One region of the Lysinibacillus sp. FJAT-14222 genome, then DNA from elsewhere that is predicted to be linked to it. Evidence: riboswitches for the same ligand, from Rfam matches in the RefSeq annotation. Region 1 holds a riboswitch; each other region holds the start of a gene.
What was found. A riboswitch is a leader RNA that binds a small molecule or an ion and turns the genes downstream of it on or off. The one in region 1 is predicted to bind S-adenosylmethionine.
Positions count from the first base shown of each region.

Region 1 (3,202 bases):
ATTGCGTTGTAGATTTCTGGTTCTTTTTCAGCAGAAAGGTTAATTGTTTTTGCATAGCAACCGCCCTCGATGTTGAATACACCATTATCAGACCAACCGTGTTCATCGTCACCGATAAGCTTACGGTCAGGATCAGCAGATAAAGTAGTTTTACCAGTACCAGATAAACCAAAGAATAATGCAACATCGCCAGCTTCACCAACGTTTGATGAGCAGTGCATTGAAAGGATGCCTTGTTGTGGTAATAAGTAGTTCATAATACCGAAAATAGATTTTTTGATTTCACCAGCGTATTCAGTACCACCGATTAGGATAATTTTCTTTTCAAGTGATACAATGATGAATGTTTCAGAAGCTGTACCATCAACAGCAGGGTCTGCTTTAAAGTTAGGAGCTGAGATAACTGTGAAGTCAGCAACATGAGAAGCTAATTCTTCTTCAGTTGGACGGATAAATAATTGATGAGCGAAAAGGTTGTGCCAAGCATATTCATTGATTACTTGGATGCTTAATTGCGAATCTTTGTCAGCACCAGCAAAGCCTTTGAATACGAATAATTCGTCACGTTCTTTTAAATATTTTACTACTTTTACATATAAGTTATCGAACACTTCAGAAGAAATTGGTCGGTTTACTTTTCCCCAGTCAATTTGATCTTTTGAGCTTTCTTCTTCTACCGTATATTTATCTTTAGGTGAACGACCAGTGTATTTGCCAGTTTCTGCACGAACTGCACCATCTACTGTTAACATAGCTTCACCACGAGCTGTAGCTTTTTCAGCTAATTGTGGTACTGAAAGTTGAACATTAATGTTACCGCCGCTTAATAATTCCTTCAGTTCGTTTGCAATTTCTACTGAATTCATCGATTAAATACCATCCTTTTTTATAGTATTCCCTAGAGTTTGAGGGAGAATTTCTTATTTTCAAAAATAGTATAACACAATTGCTTAAATAATCTATACTAATTCGGAAATTATTTTAGAGATTTTAATACTTTTCAAGAAAACGACAAAAAGTAAATTTATTCGTTTTTAGAATGCTTTTTCCCCTATTTGATTAGATAATCTTCGTCACAGCTGAATTACGTTTGGAAGCTTTTGGTCAACATGAGGTTCGCACAGGATGTGAGGTTCTTACCTGTCTTTTTTATCAGTTGGAGCTTGTCACCGACTGAAAAGGGGTCTACAACCATATTCATCCACCACATGTAGAGAGGGCAGCCTTCTGTAGCTAATAACTTCGTTTTCGCTACAAAAGACATTTGTAGATGACGTTGCACTTTCGCTAAATACTTGCTGAATGAAGATTAAAGGGTCACACATATGTTAACACATGATATAAGGTGGAGAGTAGGGATTATTTTGCTTCAATTTACAGCATAATCCAAGTGTAAAAAGTATTGAAACTCATCGAATTCCCTATTTCCTTTATATAATACAGCAAAAATATTTGACAACGTTCGACCTTTTACGTAATATGAGATATTGAACGGATACTCTTATCCCGAGCTGGTGGAGGGTCAGGCCCTATGAAACCCGGCAACCTGCATGAACTATTTCACGACATGCGTTGGTGCCAACCTGATGCAAGGGGAAACCCCTTGAACGATAAGAGTGAAAGGTTACGAAGTCATTATTCCTTTCCTCATGTTAAGTAAGCGTGAGAAAAGGATTTTTTTATTGTTAAAAACAAATCTAAAGGTAAGTATATGTAGTTCTTTCCTTATTATAATGACGGATCTTTCGAAATCTCGTGTTAAAAGCAGCAGCTATTTTTTTGTGCGAAAGTGAAACGACAGCAGCAACGGCTTGAGAGTTCAATCCATAGGAGCGAGCTTGACATGGGTAATGAGTACCGTATTAATTCGCAAATACTATTTATAAGCGTAATAGGAGGAAAACCAAATGACAAACCGTCGACTGTTTACATCAGAGAGTGTAACAGAAGGACATCCAGACAAAATTTGTGACCAAATCTCGGATGCCATTTTAGATGCTATTTTAGCAGAAGATCCAAATGCACGTGTAGCGTGTGAAACAACAGTAACAACAGGCTTAGTATTAGTAGCAGGAGAAATTACTACTTCTACCTATGTAGATATGAAAGGTATTGTCCGCGATACTGTAGCAGAAATCGGTTATACACGAGGAAAATATGGCTTTGATGCTGAAAACCTAGCAGTGCTTCTTGCTATTGGTGAACAATCGCCTGATATTGCACAGGGTGTTGATCAAGCTTTAGAGGCGCGTGAAGGCTCTATGACTGACGCTGATATTGAGGCTATTGGTGCAGGTGACCAAGGCTTAATGTTCGGGTTTGCATGTAACGAAACACCAGAGCTTATGCCATTACCGATTAGTTTAGCGCATAAATTGGCTCGTCGTTTAACTGAAGCACGTAAATCTGGTGAACTAGCATATTTACGTCCAGACGGAAAAACGCAAGTGACGATTGAATATGATGAAAACAATGTACCAGTGCGTGTAGATACGATTGTTATTTCAACACAGCATGATGAAGAAGCGACGCTTGAACAAATTCAAGCAGATTTAAAAGAATTCGTTATTGCCCCAGTTGTTCCAAGTGAATTACTAGATGCTGATACTAAATATTTCATCAACCCAACTGGCCGTTTCGTAATAGGTGGTCCAAAAGGGGATGCTGGTCTAACTGGCCGTAAAATCATCGTTGATACATACGGTGGCTATGCACGTCATGGCGGAGGTGCTTTCTCTGGTAAGGACGCAACTAAGGTGGACCGTTCAGCGGCATATGCAGCACGCTATGTGGCAAAAAATATCGTAGCAGCAGGCTTAGCAGAACGTGCTGAAGTACAATTAGCTTATGCAATTGGTGTTGCTCAGCCAGTTTCTATTGCTGTTGATACATTTGGGACAGGAAAAGTGAAGGAAAGTGAAATTGTAAATTGGGTACGCGAGCTATTTGATTTACGTCCAGCTGGAATTATTAAAATGCTTAACCTTCGTCGCCCTATTTATAAACAAACTGCAGCATATGGTCACTTCGGTCGTACTGACTTAAATGTACCTTGGGAACAAACAGACAAAGCTGACGCATTAAAAGAAAAAGCTGGGTTATAAATTATTTAGCTAAAGTAATGCAGTAGCTGTAAAATTATTTTAAAGTACTATAGAAAGGGGCTCGGCGTTCTAATAGCCCCTTTCACATTTTTACCGAA
Region 1 is NZ_LIYL01000007.1:34,879-38,080, reverse strand. It holds gene pckA (phosphoenolpyruvate carboxykinase (ATP)) at 1-866, opposite strand, end outside; SAM riboswitch class I at 1,499-1,617, shown strand; gene metK (methionine adenosyltransferase) at 1,908-3,104, shown strand.

Region 2 (3,202 bases), on a different contig from region 1:
TGCACGTGCAGTAGCAGAAGGGACAAAGAATGCGAGCGCTATAGATACTAAAATAGCACCAAATACAATGGCTTTCGTTTTTGTCCCTACTAGTGACAGTATCCATAGCGCAAGACGTTTATGTAAATTGGTAATTTGCATGGCTGCTGCTAGGAAAAGAGCAGCGGCTACTAGTGCAACAGCAGAGTTACTAAATCCACTTAATGCCAATTTTAACGCATCTGATGTTCCTAGCACTGTCGCTGGATCTTCCATTGATGGAGCTAAACCTAGTAAAATTGTAACAAGAGCAATAATCATGGCTGAGCTAACGGGGTAGGATACTGCTTCAGTAACCCAAAGAATGACTGCGAAAGCTAAGATGGCTAGAGCTCGTTGTCCAGCTACAGGTAAATCGCCGTTGTTAGGTAAAAAAGTAATGATGATTAGTAAAGCGAAGGCTAATCCAATCCAGAGCGGCTTCAAATTACGTTTTGGTTTTGCTTGTTCAGAAGTAGACATACTTTTTCATCCTTTCTACATGACTACAATTTTCTATAACATCGGCTAGTAAGATGCTTTTTTAAGAAAGTAATTTGTATATTTATTGTAAAAAAAACCAGTATGTGAAATACTCTCTATTTATAGCGATAATAGGCGGTTACGAGAAAATATATGGTCATAGAAAAGACAAAAATATCCAAAGTAATATTATTTCTTTTTCTTGAATGCAGAAGTTACTTTAGGCTCAGTTCCCTGAATTAAGCGTTGTATATTTTCGATATGCAAAATGATCGCTATTCCTAAAAGTAGTAGGGCTATAATTGTCGGGCCTACTCCAGGAATCCATAAATATGTTGCTGTACAAAAAACAAGATAAAATTCAAGTACACCGACAATTAGATAATTCGTCGTGAAGGACAAAAGAACAAATAAAATGAGTGCAAATAAACCAATTTTCCAATCGATTGCAAGTAATATCCCTATGATTGATGCAGTTCCTTTACCGCCATTGAAGCCCATATGGAATGGGAAATTATGACCAAGAATGACACCAGCAGCTATGATATAGGTTAAGAGCCAAACTTGTATTTCTGTTAAATGTGTTGCATCTGCTAGATAGATATGGGCACTGATAATAGCTGCTACGCCTTTACCAATATCGATAAGTGCAACTAATACGCCGTATTTCCATCCAAGGGAAAGTGTTGCATTGGATGCACCTGCATTGCCATGACCAGTCTTTTTTAAATCTACCCCGGATAAAAACTGAGCAACTTTAGAGCCGTGAATACAACCAATTAAATAACCAACAAGAAGAAAAATGATAACGGCTTTTAACATAAAAGTTCTCCTTTCAAAATAAATAGGATCATCACCAAAATTTAGGGCTAACACTTTAAAACGTATGTCATTGCATATAAGTTGATTGGAGTGGAGACTGGGCGACTCCTTGGGATCTGTGCGAAAGCGAAGCGACAGCAACAAAGCGCCCAGTCGGAACGGAAATCAACCCAACTTTTGGTGGTAAACCAATAGATACTAAAATAGTGTATGCGTTCGTTTTACGTAAAAAAGCAGACAGAAGTTTCGGAAAAAATAAAATTTTATTGTTGACAGAAAAAAAGTCTATGTTTATACTGTGTAACAACGATGGAAATTGAATCTCATACTCTTATCAAGAGCGGCGGAGGGATAGGCCCTATGATGCCCGGCAACCAGTAAGTGACGAACTTGCTAAGGTGCTAATTCCTACAGATTCTTACTTGGATCTGGCAGATAAGGGGAGGAAAACTTGCAACCGCAACCCTCTTCTTAGCTGAAGGGGGTTTTTGTTTTCTACAGAAAAAATCCTCCTCATCTCCGGTACCATCGTAAAAAAGTAACCATTTGGAGGTAGACAATGACAAATTTTAAACCAGAAACATTGCTGTTACATGGTGGCCAAGAGCCAGACCCGGTAACAGGATCTCGCACAGTACCCGTATATCGCTCAACAGCTTTCGTTTTTAAAGACACAGCTCATGCGCAACGTCTTTTTGCTTTAGAGGAAGCGGGCAATATTTACACACGTATTACAAACCCAACTGTAGATGTTTTTGAAAAACGCGTCGCTTTATTAGAAGGCGGTACAGCAGCGGTAGCACTTTCATCTGGTGCAGCAGCTATTGCATTTTCAATTTTAAACCTTGCTGGGGCAGGGGATGAAATTGTTGCAGGTAGCTCTTTATACGGAGGTACTTATAATTTATTGGCAAACACACTACCAAACTACGGTATTAAAACAATTTTTGTAGACGAAACAAATCCAGAAAATTTCAAAGCAGCTATTACGGATAAAACAAAAGCGGTGTTCGCTGAAATTTACGGTAACCCAAGTTTAAAAGTGCTAGACATTGAGGCAGTAGCGAATATAGCACATGAAAACGGCTTGCCATTAATTATTGATAGCACATTTGCTTCACCTTATGGCTCAACACCAATTGACTTCGGTGCCGATATCGTCGTTCATTCCGCAACAAAATGGATTGGAGGCCATGGTACAACTTTAGGCGGCGTTGTCGTAGACGCAGGGAAGTTTGATTGGACTCGTGGACGTTTCCCAGGCTTTACTGAACCAGATGCTTCTTATCATGGTTTGCGTTATGGTATTGACACAGCAGCGGCTGCATTTGCCACAAAACTGCGAGTGCAATTACTACGCGACTTCGGTCCAACATTAAGTCCAGATGCAGCATTTAATTTATTACAAGGTTTAGAAACGCTTCATTTGCGTATTCCTAAACACAATGAAAATGCGTTAGCGGTAGCTGAATATTTACGAAACCACCCATCTGTGGAATATGTAAATTACAATGGCTTAGAAGATTTCCCTACTCATGATTTAGCAAAAAAATATTTGAGAAATGGCTTCGGTTCAGTGCTTACATTTGGTATTAAAGGTGGACGTGAAGCAGGGCGTAAATTAATCGATAGTGTGAAATTATTCTCGCACGTAGCAAATGTAGGGGATGCTAAATCATTAATTATCCATCCAGCATCTACTACACATCAGCAACTATCAGCTGAGGAGTTAATCCAAACTGGCGTAACCGAGTCGCTCATTCGCTTATCCATCGGTTTAGAGGCAGTGGAAGACATTATTGCAGATTTAGAACAAGCTATTGAACAAGTAACAGCTTCACAGCAAAAAGTAGAAGCTTAATAAATAAAATTAAAGAAA
Region 2 is NZ_LIYL01000019.1:50,177-53,378, reverse strand. It holds gene AN161_RS09260 (DASS family sodium-coupled anion symporter) at 1-501, opposite strand, end outside; gene AN161_RS09255 (glycerol-3-phosphate acyltransferase) at 691-1,323, opposite strand; SAM riboswitch class I at 1,652-1,765, shown strand; gene AN161_RS09250 (O-acetylhomoserine aminocarboxypropyltransferase/cysteine synthase family protein) at 1,883-3,184, shown strand.
Region 2: another riboswitch for S-adenosylmethionine. It lies ahead of AN161_RS09250 (O-acetylhomoserine aminocarboxypropyltransferase/cysteine synthase family protein); the one in region 1 lies ahead of metK (methionine adenosyltransferase).

Region 3 (3,202 bases), on a different contig from region 1:
TCATGTTAGTGCCTATCAGGTAAGTAAAAACTCGGGTATCCCACGAGCAAGAATATATGACATACTTGATTTACTCGTTGAAAAAGGGTTAGTACTGAAAGAAGAAACTACAGATCAAACGACGTACTCTTCCATTCCTGTCGCTGTATTTTTACAACAAGTTCAGCAACGTTGGCAATCGAATTTCACGTCAATTAGTGATCAATTAGAAAAATTAGAGGTAAAAGAGCAGGAAGCGGAGCATAAGGTTGTCACGCTAAAAGGAAAAGAGGCAATCGTCAATTATTGTCAGTCATTATTAAAAAAAGCGGAGAAAAAAGTCATATTATCGATGTGGGAAGATATGTATGAAGCATTACGAGAAGATATTCATGAGGTGTCTGAGCATGTTCCAGTTCGTGGAATTACACTGTTTGTGGAGGAAAATGAGGCATCTATTGACCGGCACCGCATAACACAATATACGAGAAAATCTTCCACGCCTCATTGGTTTATTTTATCTGTAGATGGTCAGAAAATGATTTATGGCCACTCACCGTCAAATCAGGAAACGGCTTTTATTACAAATGACCCAGTTCATATTTATTTACTAGAGGATTATATATGGCATGACGTCCTTGTCAATCGACTGTTAAAGCGTGATGATAAGGAGCTTGAAGAATGGATTACTAAAGAACGTAAAGCATTTTTCTTGGAGTAAAGGCATTAAAAAAAGAATCTGCTCTAAGCAGATTCTTTTTTTTGTTAAACAGCGACTGTCGTCTTATGAATAAAATACTTTATCAACATTGTATTTAGCGCGGAATGTATTGATCGCGTAAGTTTCGTAAATTTCACGTTCCATTGGATCTTCTACTTCATACACTTCAATTTTGAAAATTTCATCACGATGATTTTTCAACGGTGAAACATTGTCCTCAAAATGCTTTTTAATACGTTGACGAATTTTACGTGCTTTACCGACAAATAATAGTTCGTTCTCTTCGTTATAGAATAAGAAAATACCACCGTTTTCACGCGTGATTTTATGGAAGTCGATAAAACCATGGTAAGGTGTGATTGGCACATCACCTGGCTTTAAATCTTGCTCGCGTTGGCGAATCACTAAATCTGGTTTTGGAAATTCAATTTTAATCAAACTTTTCACGTTCCTCTCTGTTACTAAAGGTATATGTTAACATAAGTACTGCATGTTTTCCATCAATTTCGCATTGTCGTAATTGCCGCTGTCGCGCAAAAAAGATTTGTAGCTGACGCTTCGCTTTCGCACAGAAAAGATTTGTAGCTGACGCTTCGCTTTCGCTAGATAAACAATGCGTCTCTCCAAGATTAGTGTTGAACAAATTACAAAATGCCATGCATGTTAATAACAAAATATTCTATGTATTATTGATATTCTTAATTGTTCATGTTACAATTCTTTTTAATTAAATAATCTTATCAAGAGAAGCTAAGGGATTTGGCCCGATGACGCTTCAGCAACCTCTAACAAAAGTTAGAAAGGTGCTAATTCCAGCAAAGGATTTGTCCTTTGAGAGATAAGAGTGAACGTGATAAAAATCCTTCTCATTCTATCTCAAATGGAATGAGGGGGATTTTTTAATTTTATCGTTTAATAATCGATTAAAGACTTTATGAACTTTGCGCAAGGCCGCGCATTGATACTAAGGCACAAATTGATGTTAGAAAGAGAGAAACAAAAGAGAGGGGAATGCAAGATGCCAATTAATATTCCGAAAAACTTACCAGCTGGAGAACATTTACGTGAGGAAAAAATCTTCGTAATGGAAGAGGACAGAGCGAAAACTCAGCAAATTCGTCCGTTAAATATATTAATTTTCAATCTAATGCCGGAAAAAGAGAAAACAGAACTGCAATTACTACGTTTACTTGGTAATACACCGTTACAAGTCAATATTACATTTTTAAATACAGCTACGCACGAATCGAAAAATGTCAGTAAATCACACTTACAGTTATTTTACACGACCTTTCATCAAATTCGCCATCGCCGCTATGATGGTATGATTATAACGGGAGCGCCAGTTGAAAAAATGGCTTTTGAGGACGTGAACTACTGGCAGGAAATTTCAGAAATTATGGATTGGTCCAAGAAAAATGTAACATCGGTCCTTCATATATGTTGGGGTGCACAGGCAGCGTTATATCATCATTACGGTATCGGCAAAATTGAGCTTCCTGCTAAATGCTCAGGTGTATATTCTCATGTCATTACGGATTTAACAGTGGATTTAGTACGTGGTTTCAGTGATTTATTTACAGCTCCACATTCTCGTTTTACATCTGTTTCTATTGAGGAAGTACGCAACCATCCTGATTTACGATTACTCTCTTATTCAGAAGATGCTGGTGTTTTTATTGTGCAATCTAAGGACAATAAAAATATCATGATTACCGGCCACCTTGAATATGATGCGACAACTTTAGCTGATGAATATAGTCGGGATGTCGCGAAAGGATTAGATATTAATGTACCAGTGAATTACTTCCCAAATGATGATCCAGGAAATGAACCAATTAATACGTGGCGTGCCCATACGCATTTATTATTCTCGAATTGGTTGAATTACTATGTTTATCAAGAAACACCATACGAATGGGATTTTGTTGATCAAATTGAATATCATATTTAATGCTGTTCAATAGCAATTGTAAAGAAAAAATGATGACCTTAATAACTTCAAGGTCATCATTTTTAACTTCATTATGTTATTAATTTTCCGACGAATCTTTATTTTTATCACTGTTTGGAGTATTTCCAGTATCGCTATCATTCTGTGTAGCACTGCCGGCATCGTTTTCACTTTTATTTTGAGTAGAATTTTCGCCATTACTGCTACTTTCACTTTGAGAAGCGTTTTCGTTATTGCTACTACTTTCACTTTGAGAAGCATTTCCGCTATTGCTGCTACTTTCATTTTGAGAAGCATTTCCGCCATTGCTGTTACTTTCATTTTGAGAAGTATTTTCGCTCTTGCAGTTACTTTCATTTTGAGTAGAATTTCCGCCATTACTGCTACTTTCACTTTGAGCAGAATTTTCGTTATTGTTACTAATTTCACTTTGAGAAGCATTTCCGCCATTACTGCTATTTTGACATTGAGCAGAATTTTCGCTATTGCTACTACTGTCACTTTGTGAGGCATTTTCGCTATTGCTACTACTATTACTTTGAGAAGCA
Region 3 is NZ_LIYL01000012.1:3,238-6,439, forward strand. It holds gene AN161_RS05875 (TrmB family transcriptional regulator) at 1-700, shown strand, start outside; gene AN161_RS05880 (nucleotide excision repair endonuclease) at 764-1,138, opposite strand; gene AN161_RS28615 (hypothetical protein) at 1,131-1,343, opposite strand; SAM riboswitch class I at 1,435-1,545, shown strand; gene metA (homoserine O-succinyltransferase) at 1,719-2,654, shown strand; gene AN161_RS27370 (endospore germination permease) at 2,734-3,202, opposite strand, start outside.
Region 3: another riboswitch for S-adenosylmethionine. It lies ahead of metA (homoserine O-succinyltransferase); the one in region 1 lies ahead of metK (methionine adenosyltransferase).

Region 4 (3,202 bases), on a different contig from region 1:
GATAAATTTTCATTTTGTAGCATTGTACCCATTGCGCCATCAAGAATTAAAATTCGTTTTTCTAATTGTTCTTCAATCAAGTGCTTAGCCATTTATACTTACCCCTTTTTTCTGTTCATCCAATTGCTCAATAAATTCCATCAATTCTAGTGTCATATCATAGCGCAAAAATGGTGTGATGAGGTAAATACCATTGAAATATTCCGCTGCTACTTCTACTAACTCCTTGGCAATTGCAATTCCTTCTAGTGTTGCGCGTTCTTTATCATCACCACAAGCCTTCATGCGGGCTAACGCATCATCAGATAGTTTGATGCCCGGCACTTCATGATGTAAGAACTCCGCACTTTTATAGCTCGTTACTGGCATAATGCCTAGATAAATTGGTGTTTCTAAATGCTTTGTCGCCTCGTAAATTTCCACGATTTTTTCCTTTGAATAAACAGGCTGTGAAATAAAATAATCTGCCCCATGCTCAATCTTCTTTTCTAATCGTGCTACAGCTCGGTCTAATACACGTACATTGGGATTAAACGCAGCCGCTACAGAGAAATTCGCCTTTTTACGAAGAGGTTTCCCTGAGAATGATACTCCTTCATTTAACTGTTTTATTAACTGGATTAGCTCCATTGAAGATACGTCATAAACGCTAGTCGCCCCTGGGAAATCGCCTACCTTTGTCGGATCTCCAGTAACTGCTAAAATATCATGAATGCCTAGTGCATTTAATCCCATTAAATGTGATTGAAGACCAATTAAATTACGATCTCGGCATGTTATATGTGTCAACGGGCGTACCCCATGTGTTTCTTTTAGTAAGGCACCCATTGCAACATTACTAATTCTTGGGGATGCAAGTGAATTATCAGCCATCATGACTACATCTGCGCCTGCTTCATATAATTTTTGGGCACCTTCAATAAAGCCTTCAATTTCTAAATGTCTTGGTGTATCTAACTCCACTATAACTGAGCGTTCACGTTTTACTTTTACATGTAATGGCTCATAATTTGGTGGCTCTGCCTCACGTACAACCTCTACTTTTTCTGGCTTCGCGTGCTTTTCCTCTACTGGAGATAGCTCCTCTAAGTATTTTTTCGCCGCGGCAATATGCTTCGGTGTCGTACCACAGCAGCCACCGATTAAACGTACCCCCTGATCTCGAAGCTCTACAGCTGCTCGACCAAAATAATCTGCTTCTGATTCATAAACAACACGGCCATCCTCCAAATCAAGAAGAGATGCGTTCGGATACGTTGACATAAATGCCTTTTCAGGAAGCTCTACACCTTCAAATGCTTGTATAGTATGGTGAGGACCTAAGCGACAGTTAACACCTACGATATCAGCACCTAGCGCTTCAAGTTCATGTAAAGCGTTATTTAAACTCATTCCATTTTGCAAAACTCCTGGTTCATGCATAGAAACTTGAGCAATAATCGGTAATGTTGTTTTAGCTCGTAGCATTGTCAAAGTTGCTGTTAGCTCTTCAAAATCATAATATGTTTCAAGTAAAAGGCCGTCTGGAACTCCTGCAAGTAAAACAGTTGCTTGCTCTTCAACCGTTGCTAAAATTTCCTCTAATGTTGCGTCACTCTTTCGAATACCACGGATCCCCCCAATAGTACCCAAGACAAATTGTCCACCATCTGCCGCTGCTCGTTTGGCAATCGTCATAGCGGCTTCATTAAACTGCTGCACACGTGATTCTAATCCATAGCGGGCTAACTTTATGGCATTAGCTCCGTAAGTGTTCGTTTGAATAATATCGGCTCCAGCTGCTATATATTCTCTATGAATCTTTTCAATTAATTCAGGTCTATGAACATTCATTTCTTCATGACAGTACTCCAAGCCATAGCCGTATAATACTGTACCAATTGCACCATCTGCTGTAAGAACATGCGTTTTTAACTTTTCAAGCAATCCCATAAAACTAGCCTCGCTTCCCTTATCTTTAAAATAAAAAAAGCCTTCTTTCAAAAAAAAAGAAGGCTTTTACGTCGTTTCGTAATTGTTTTTCCTTCTCATCTTCGACACAATGGTCTTCTGGATTTAGCACCTGACAATAAGTTGGTTGCTGAAGCTTCATAGGGCCAGTCCCTCAGCTTCTCTTGATAAGAATGTAGTATGAATTTTTTAAATAATTAAAAGAATCATATCGTTAACGAACGATTGAGTCAAGACTATTTCACTGAACAGAGGATAATTTCCACCTGAAATACTATATTTTGCTTTAAATCAAACAATTACGATAGTTTTCCAGCAAGCTCCTCACCAATTTTTTTACCATTTTGAATACAAGCACCTATGCCTACTCCAAAATAAGAGCATCCCGCTATTGATAGATTTGGATAGTTTTTCTCAAGCTCTTGTACTAGACCTTGCAACGCTTCACGATGTGCCAAGTCATACTTCGGCATTTGGTCGATCCATTTTGTCACATCAACAACAGTTGGTTTTTCCTCAATCCCCAAGCTTTTTCTTACATCCTCTAGGGCAACAGCTGCCAACTCTTCATCTGTCATTAAACGTAATCTCTCATACTCAGGGTTAATGCTCTTATAAAAAAGTCGCACAAGTAATTTCCCTTCTGCTGAGGTGTGCTTCCACTTGCGACTTGTCCAAGTTGCTGCATTACATATAACATCCGAATTATGTGACACAATATAGCCTGTTCCATCTGCAGGTAATCTATTATCGGGTACATCAAATCCTAAATAAATCGTAATTGCGGAGGCAGTATTGAATTGTTCAAAATAGCGGTTCAAAGATTCATCCTGCAATATGCTTTGTACCGATTCATTCGGAAGTGCCAATACAACATGATTTGCTTCAATCATTTTACCGTTTGCTAATGTAACGGAGTATTGATTCTCCTGCTTTTTAACACTAGTAGTGGCAATTCCCTTAATAATTTCTACATCCGTTAATGTTTCTTCAAGTCGATCAATTAGTGATGATAAACCATTTTTAAAGGAAATAAATTTTTTATTTGCAGCTTGCACAAATTGTTCCCTGTTTGCATCGAAACCTTTAATAATACTACCGAAATCATTTTTGTAATCGATTAGATACGGTAAAGTGGAAGCAATTGAAAGTTGATTTAAATCTCCTGAATATACACCTGCAAGTACGGGCGCTATTTGGTTTTGAACAAGCTCCTCGCCTAAATAATACGTTAAAAATTCCCCAATAGAGC
Region 4 is NZ_LIYL01000025.1:53,576-56,777, reverse strand. It holds gene metH (methionine synthase) at 1-92, opposite strand, end outside; gene AN161_RS13350 (bifunctional homocysteine S-methyltransferase/methylenetetrahydrofolate reductase) at 85-1,932, opposite strand; SAM riboswitch class I at 2,025-2,124, opposite strand; gene AN161_RS13345 (protoporphyrinogen oxidase) at 2,250-3,202, opposite strand, start outside.
Region 4: another riboswitch for S-adenosylmethionine. It lies ahead of AN161_RS13350 (bifunctional homocysteine S-methyltransferase/methylenetetrahydrofolate reductase); the one in region 1 lies ahead of metK (methionine adenosyltransferase).